DNA from 2 places in the uncultured Planococcus sp. genome. Region 1 is predicted to be linked to the other one. Evidence: predicted binding sites of a transcription regulator. Region 1 holds the regulator's gene; the other holds the start of a gene.
What was found. The regulator LexA, encoded in region 1, represses DNA repair genes until DNA is damaged. The targets are predictions, from matches to a motif close to CGAACATATGTTCG.
Positions count from the first base shown of each region.

Region 2: the regulator LexA is predicted to act here: its motif matches at 2,250-2,263, upstream of Q0785_RS05430 (UV damage repair protein UvrX).

Region 1 covers NZ_CANMXD010000004.1:311,731-315,413, reverse strand. Annotated here, with positions in the region: gene Q0785_RS08195 (Na-translocating system protein MpsC family protein) at 1-307, shown strand, start outside; gene Q0785_RS08190 (hypothetical protein) at 605-793, shown strand; gene Q0785_RS08185 (hypothetical protein) at 957-1,376, shown strand; gene Q0785_RS08180 (hypothetical protein) at 1,440-1,634, shown strand; gene Q0785_RS08175 (class I SAM-dependent methyltransferase) at 1,732-2,466, shown strand; gene lexA (transcriptional repressor LexA) at 2,535-3,155, opposite strand; gene Q0785_RS08165 (LysM peptidoglycan-binding domain-containing protein) at 3,321-3,638, shown strand; gene Q0785_RS08160 (recombinase family protein) at 3,635-3,683, shown strand, end outside.
Region 2 covers NZ_CANMXD010000003.1:166,609-170,291, forward strand. Annotated here, with positions in the region: gene Q0785_RS05415 (thermonuclease family protein) at 1-126, shown strand, start outside; tRNA gene Q0785_RS05420 (tRNA-Val) at 255-327, shown strand; gene Q0785_RS05425 (YolD-like family protein) at 595-957, opposite strand; gene Q0785_RS05430 (UV damage repair protein UvrX) at 971-2,230, opposite strand; gene Q0785_RS05435 (TRAP transporter permease) at 2,733-3,683, opposite strand, start outside.

The sequences.
Region 1 (3,683 bases):
ACTTCTTGATGAAATCATCAAAATAAGTGAAATCGGACAAAAAGAGCCCGGTTCCACTGAGCTCTTCTGGTTGGGGGAAAGAACACTGTTAATAAGGCGAATAGAGATATTCACTCTTCTTGAGAAGGAACTTATTAATCTGGGGTTTTCAGAAACGCTGAAACTTGCAAAACGGCCATTGGAATATAAACTTTTTAAACAATCTACATTAGAGAAGATATTGAAACGGCCGATAGATGATATTTATGTCGACTGGAACTTTAATGAAGATAAAGGATATGCAGTATTGGCCTTACAAAAGAAATAATAAGGATTTTGAGCATCTCTTCGGAGGTGCTTTTGTTTTGGAAAAACGAATTCTTACAATAAGGCTGCCCTAATTTAGTGATTGACCAGAATAACCAGCTGAAAAATAATAGGTCTACAGCAACGTAATGGAAAAAAGGAATGATAAAAATCAACCTAACAGAACAATAATGAAATCAAAAAATGGTTTACAGGCTGAATTTTAAGGTTATAATTAATTGCAGCCAAAAATTTTAATAACTCATACTGAATTTTCCTTCGGATGAACTGAAGGAAGATTTTGTGGGAGGGGATTAAATTGAGGAAAATTCAAGGACTTTCAAATTTAGTAGACTATTTGGAATCAGTAAATTATCCACTGGCTGCAGAGCAGATTACAGATTTAATGTCGAAAAGAAAGATTCCGCATCGCAAAGCATATCAGGATATTGTGATCTTTAACTTGGAGCACATAGACTGGTGGATTGCTGAGCAGCAGAAACGATGATTTTGTAAGGAATATGCTTAATTGAAAGAAAAGAGCCTTGGGTTTAGTTCTGAAAAGAATTAAACCCGAGGTTTTCTTTTTTTTATGGTAACTTTATACACTTTTGTCCGTCTACTGTTATAATAATCTAAAAGCGAAGGAGAATTCGGCTATGCGCTTTCTAATGACAATCATTATCTTTTTAATATTTTTTTCATTTGCTGGGATCGGCATCTATGTTATAGGTCCGGATTTTTCGGCGGATCGCCTGGTTGCTGAAGCGACTGAAGAACTGCGGAATAGCGGCCAGATGGAAAAAATAGTGGAGTATGTAGAAAATGACCCTCAAATGCTTGAGTACATAGAAGAGGCACAAGTTGCTGAACAAAAAAGTGAGACTTTACCGTTTCAGACAACTGGAGATGCCGCAGGAACAGTCATTAAAAAGGTAGGGATAACAGACTTGGCTAAAATGAAGTCTGGTGTTGAAGATGGCTCGATGTCTGCTGACGAAGTGATCCAAAAACTTGAAGAAGATTTAAATGAAGAAGAACTGCTTGCTCTTAAAGTCATTGTTTATAAGGAATTATACAAACAGCAATAATATTACATGTATGATAGACTGTTTCACGAAGACAAAGTAAATAGATAGAAGGAGGCCATTGCTATGAAGTCGTTTCAAGTAGAATTTAATTTTGATGAGGGAAATACATTTATTCATAACGTCCAGGCAGTAGATAAAGAGTCGGCATTAAGCAAAATCCCTTCCAATGGTACTTATGAAATTTCCGATCCGGAAACGGGTAATATTTATCGCATCACCATCAATTTGGTTAAATATATAAAAGTCAGCGAATTGTAGAAGATTTCTTTTCTATAAGCCGCGCGGTAGGTGCTGCTTATGCAGCATCTTTTTTTGAGCTGAAAAGTAACTGTAAATCGAATTATGGAGGGATACGATGAAATACGAAGGTTCCAGTGCATACGAAGAAAAGGATTTTTTAGAAAGTTTCCTGCAAAGAAGAAATCGGCTTGAAAGTCCTAACAACAGCATTGAAAAGCCGGTCATCTATGAACTGCTGGGAGTATTTCAGAATAAGCGGGTATTGGATCTGGGGTGCGGAGATGCCTTGTTCGGAAAAGAGCTGCTGGAGTCTGGAGCTCTGCACTATCATGGGGTGGAAGGGTCGGAACAAATGTGCAGATTGGCATCGGTAAATTTAACAGGGCTAGATGCACAGATCACGAAGTCCACGATGGAAGGGTTCGACTTTCCGGAAAGTGAATATGATATCATCGCTTCCCGTTTAGCGATGCATTACTTGCCTGAAGTGGATCAGGTATTCCGAAACATCCATATGTCGTTAAAAGACAACGGGAGATTTGTGTTCAGTGTCCAGCATCCGTTGACGACTTCTTCTTTTGAAAGCAAAAAAAACGGTGATAAAAGAGGCAGTTGGATTGTAGATGAATATTTCGATGAAGGGGTGCGGCAGGAGCCATGGATCGATAAAATAGTGGTGAAACATCATCGAACCATCGAAAGTTATTTCTCGGCACTGACAAAAGCAGGATTTACAGTTACTGGTCTGCAGGAAGGGAAGCCGAAACCTCAATATTTCGAAGAGGAACAGGAGTACATCAGGAGAAAAAGAATTCCTGTAGTTTTAGCGTTCAGCTGCATGAAACGGTAAATCGGAAGTCAAGTCTACATAATAAAAATACAAAAAACCACCGGGGAATTTTCCCGGTGGTTTTTTGTTTAATGGATTTGGCGATAAACTCCAACGACTTTACCGAGAATCGAAACTTGATCCACAATGATTGGATCCATCGATGAATTCTCCGGCTGAAGGCGGAAGTAACTATCTTCGCGGAAGAAACGTTTGACTGTTGCTTCGTCTTCTGCAGTCATCGCGACAACAATATCTCCGTTATTAGCAGTTTGCTGCTGCTTCACAATGACATAATCACCATTTAAAATTCCGGCTTCAATCATACTTTCACCCATGATTTCCAGCATGAAGATGTGATCATCTTCTGTGCCATAGCTTTGGGGAAGAGGGAAGTATTCTTCTACATTTTCAATTGCCGTAATCGGGATACCGGCAGTTACCTTACCGATTAACGGTACATGTAATACAGGACTTTTATCAATAAGCGCTTCATCAGTGCTGATAACTTCAATTGCTCTGGGTTTTGTTGGGTCGCGACGGATCAGGCCTTTGCTTTCAAGGCGAGCCAGATGGCCATGTACGGTCGAACTGGATGCCAGACCGACTGCCTCCCCGATTTCACGCACGGATGGCGGATAGCCTTTTAAGCGGACTTCTTCTTTTATAAACGACAATATGTCTTCTTGGCGTTTGGATACTTTTTTCAACAGTTTCACCTCATTTGAGTAATACTACTTGATTTCTACCAATAGTATACCAACTCGGGCAGTGAAATGCAAACATAGGTTCGAATATTATTCTTGACAAAAACACCTGTTCGCATTAATATGAGAACATACATTCCGAACACTCATTCCCAGGAGGCGATTTATTTGACGATCATCCGACAAAATTCTTACTTAATCTTGTTTTTTGCTTTAATTATGGTGTTTACTTTTTATGCGATCCTGTCCCATAATACAAACAGTGCACAAATGAGCCAAGTTGAAATAGAAGAAGGCGACACACTCTGGACATTAGCTGAATCGTTCAGTGGCACAACCCCCCATCATGAATGGATAGAAGAGATTATGAAAGAGAATAACCTTTCAACTTCTAAAATCATCGCCGGGCAATTACTCAAGATTCCCAGTGATCATTTAAGATTTGCTCCTGATGAGACCAGTAAATTTGCAGGTGATGCTGAATGAAGAAAAACGCATTAATTTATTGCCGTGTCAGCACGACCAAAGATA
Region 2 (3,683 bases), on a different contig from region 1:
AACCGCAGCGGCAATAAAATCTATCACTTGCCGAGCGATTCCTCCTACGAGCAAACCAATCCCGAAGAATGGTTCTGCACTGAACAAGAAGCACAAGATGCCGGCTTCCGGGGTGTTGGCCAATAGGACAGAGGCTCTTTATCCAGCTTTCTTCCGCCCGGATGCCTGATAAAAGGCAGATCGTATTTTTCTTCTTCAAAAACTATTGACTTTTTCCGTGGACAAGCTATACTTATATTTGTCCTGGAAATTGAGATTCCTTAGCTCAGCTGGGAGAGCGCTACCTTGACAGGGTAGAGGTCGCTGGTTCGAGCCCAGTAGGAATCATACGTGTTAGATTGAAAAACCGCGCAGCCTCATTGGCTACGCGGTTTTTTTATGTCCAATATTCCATCAAGCTGCAGACAGCAAGCTGAAAAACCAACGGACCACTATTAAATTAAAAACAATAATAGGACGATCAGTAAAATACCACCATAGAAATAGAACCCATCTTGAAAGCTTATGCTCTCTTCGCCAAAGAAATACAAATTTAACCGCTTCATTTCATCATCCCTTTTTTAAATTCCTCTACTAATCTGCCCTCAATTCTTTTCATTCAACCGTCACAATCGAAACCACTTCATCCATCGGCAGCCTGTGCTTTTCAACTTGATTTCCGTAAATCAACATGCGGCTTCTTGCATCGATGCCTTCAATCGTCCCCCTATGCTCATGGATCACGCCGTCCTTCCAGCTGTGGATAAGGACTTCGCATTGGCGTTTCAGTGCGATGTCCATCTCCTCCTGGAGCAGCTGCAGGTCGTATTCGTTCAAGTCGGGTTTCAGCACCTTTTCGTCTTTTTCGTACCACTCCCGGATCATTTCGACATGTTCCGGCAGCATTAAAGCTGTCCATTTGATCTTTCCACGGTCTTTGATGTCGCCTACGGTCTTTAAATATTTATTGCGCTTCATCGGACCACTCCCCTTACTCTTTATTGTGCCCGCCGATCAGTTTCGTCCGCGCTATGGCTGTGCCTGCCTGTGTACCCGATATACCCCGGTAAATCGCCGAATAGCCGTACTTTTTCCGTATGTTGTCCATGGCTGTTCCAAGACTTCTGTTTTCGAACTTCCGTTCATCAAAAAGGCTTAACTGCATCGATGATTCTTCTTCCAAGTTGCTGATGGACAATGAAATCTGCCGGACGGGTTTGTGCTGGAAATGTTCTCTGAAAATCGCCTGGCAGACCTGATAAATCATCAAGGTGTCATTTGTCGCTTCTTCAATAGAGCGCGAGCGGGAAAAGCCCCCACCGAAAGCAGTCTTGCTGTATGTGATACCTAAATGTATGGTCCGCCCTGCACGGCGGGCTTGGCGCGTCCGCATCGCTACGTCTTCGCACATTTCCAGAATGATCGTCATGATGTCTTTTTCTTCTATGTAATCCTGATACAGAATCTGTCCTTTTCCATAACTGACCTGCCCCTCTATCAAAGGAGACCCCAGATCCGATAAGTCGATGCCATTCGCGTGCTGGTGCAGCTGATTGCCCAGTATCCCGAACCGTTCTTCCAGCAGGGAGACATCCGCACTGGCCAAATCCCCCACACAAAAGATGCCCATGCTGTTCAAGGTCTTTTCTGTTTGTGATCCGATGCCCCACATTCTCCGCAGAGGCGCAACAGGCCATAACTTCGCTGCCACATCAGCATATGTCCAATAGGCAAAACCCGTTTCCTTCGCTTCCAGATCCAGGGCCAGCTTCGCCATCAGCATGTTTGGCCCTCCGCCGACTGAGGAAGGCAGTTTGAAGCTATCCAACAACTTCTGCTGGATGCGGCGCATGGTGAGTTCAGGCGATCCCCATAACTTTTCAGTGCCTGTAAGTTCAATGAAACTTTCGTCCACACTATAGATATGAATCGACTCTTTTGGCACATAAGTCCCCAGTAGTTCAGTGATGGCCATGGACTTCTCCAAATACAGCTTCATTTTCGGTTCAATCAGCAAGATGTCCGGATGATTGGGGATTTCAAAAAGCCGCGTGCCGGTCCTCACACCAAAACGCTCTTTCATCATCGGTGAAGCAGCTAAAACCACACTTCCTTTCCGCTCCTGATTCCCGACAACCGCAAGACAGACTTCCAGTGGATCCAATCCCAGTTCGACCGCAGAAACACTGGCATAAAATCCGCGCATGTCGATACAGAATATGGAGCGTTCCGGCAGTTCATGACCCTTCATCGTCGCCACCTCCCTAAAGGGAACGTATGTTCTTATTCTATACCACCAGTATGACAACGGCAATCCTTTTTGCGAAAATAAAAATTCCGGTCTTTGTTTTATTTAGTTCGAAGCGGAACAGAATCCGCTTTTCCGAGGCTATTCTGCTGTTTTCACTTCAATCAACCCGGGGATGGTTGGCCTTCAGTTTGTACAGAAGAATTGCAGCCTGAATCAACGAATTTTCTAACAACTTTACATTTGGCTGATCGCGTATTATGATAGTCCAAGTAAGAGATTTGACATCCATCGTTCTTATCAGCGCAACGGAAAACAGGACAGAAACCGTTTCCGCCCTGCAGGAATCATTGGGTGCCAAACCCACTGCAAGCTTTAGGAACAAAGTTTGCTTTGAAAAAGTCATCGCCTTCGGGTGATGGCTTTTTTCGTTTTTTTCATATTTTTCTTATGATAAAAAAACACAAAACCGGCCGGGCTAATGCCCGGCCGGTTTTGTGTTCAATTATGCTTCTGCTGTTTTAGCAGGTTTTTTATCGCGTGCCAGCCATTGGATTCCGAACAGAATCACAAATGCGACAGCGCCAATCGTATCAGACAAGCCTTCCGGATAAATCAAAGCCAAACCGGTTGCAAATGTCAGGACACGCTCGAGCCAGTTGAGCTTCCGGTACCAATAGCCGATCAATCCGGCGCCAATAGCAATCATGCCTGTAATGGCGGTGATTAATACCCAAATCAGCTCAGGCCAGGTCGTGTCGATCATCAGAAGGGCTGGTGACAAAACGAACATATACGGAATGATGAACGCTGCTATCGCCAGTTTAGCCGCGATGAAACCAGTCCGTATCGGCTCACCACCCGAGATTCCTGAAGCCGCAAATGCTGCTAAAGCAACCGGAGGGGTGATATCGGCGATGATTCCGAAGTAAAATACGAATAAATGGGCAGATAAAGCGACCACAAGCGGTACCGCTGCTCCAACCGGCTCATCTATCATCAACAAAGTGATGATGGCTGGTGCCGCTATCGTAGAGGTAATGACATAGTTGGCAGTTGTCGGTGATCCCATACCCAGGACAATCGCTGCCAGCATCGTGAAGAATAGGGTCAGCAGGATATTTCCGCCTGAAGCGGAAACCAGTCCATTTGCCAAACTTAAACCAAGGCCGGTCTTTACAACGACCCCGACGATGATCCCTGCTGCCGCTGTTGCTGCTGCAACAGCAAGTGCAGTCCGAGCACCGTCAACCAATGCTAAGATGATGTCTTTGAAATTCAAGCGTGTTTCTTTATTGAAAGCACTGACAAAAATCGTCAGCAGAATCCCGTAAAGCGCTGCTTGCATAGTCGGAATACCAATCAACAGGAAGAAGATGATCGCAACAATCGGCAGGAGCAGGTAAATCTTTTTCAAGACTTCCTTGCGGTCCGGCATTTCTTCCGGTGAAAGGCC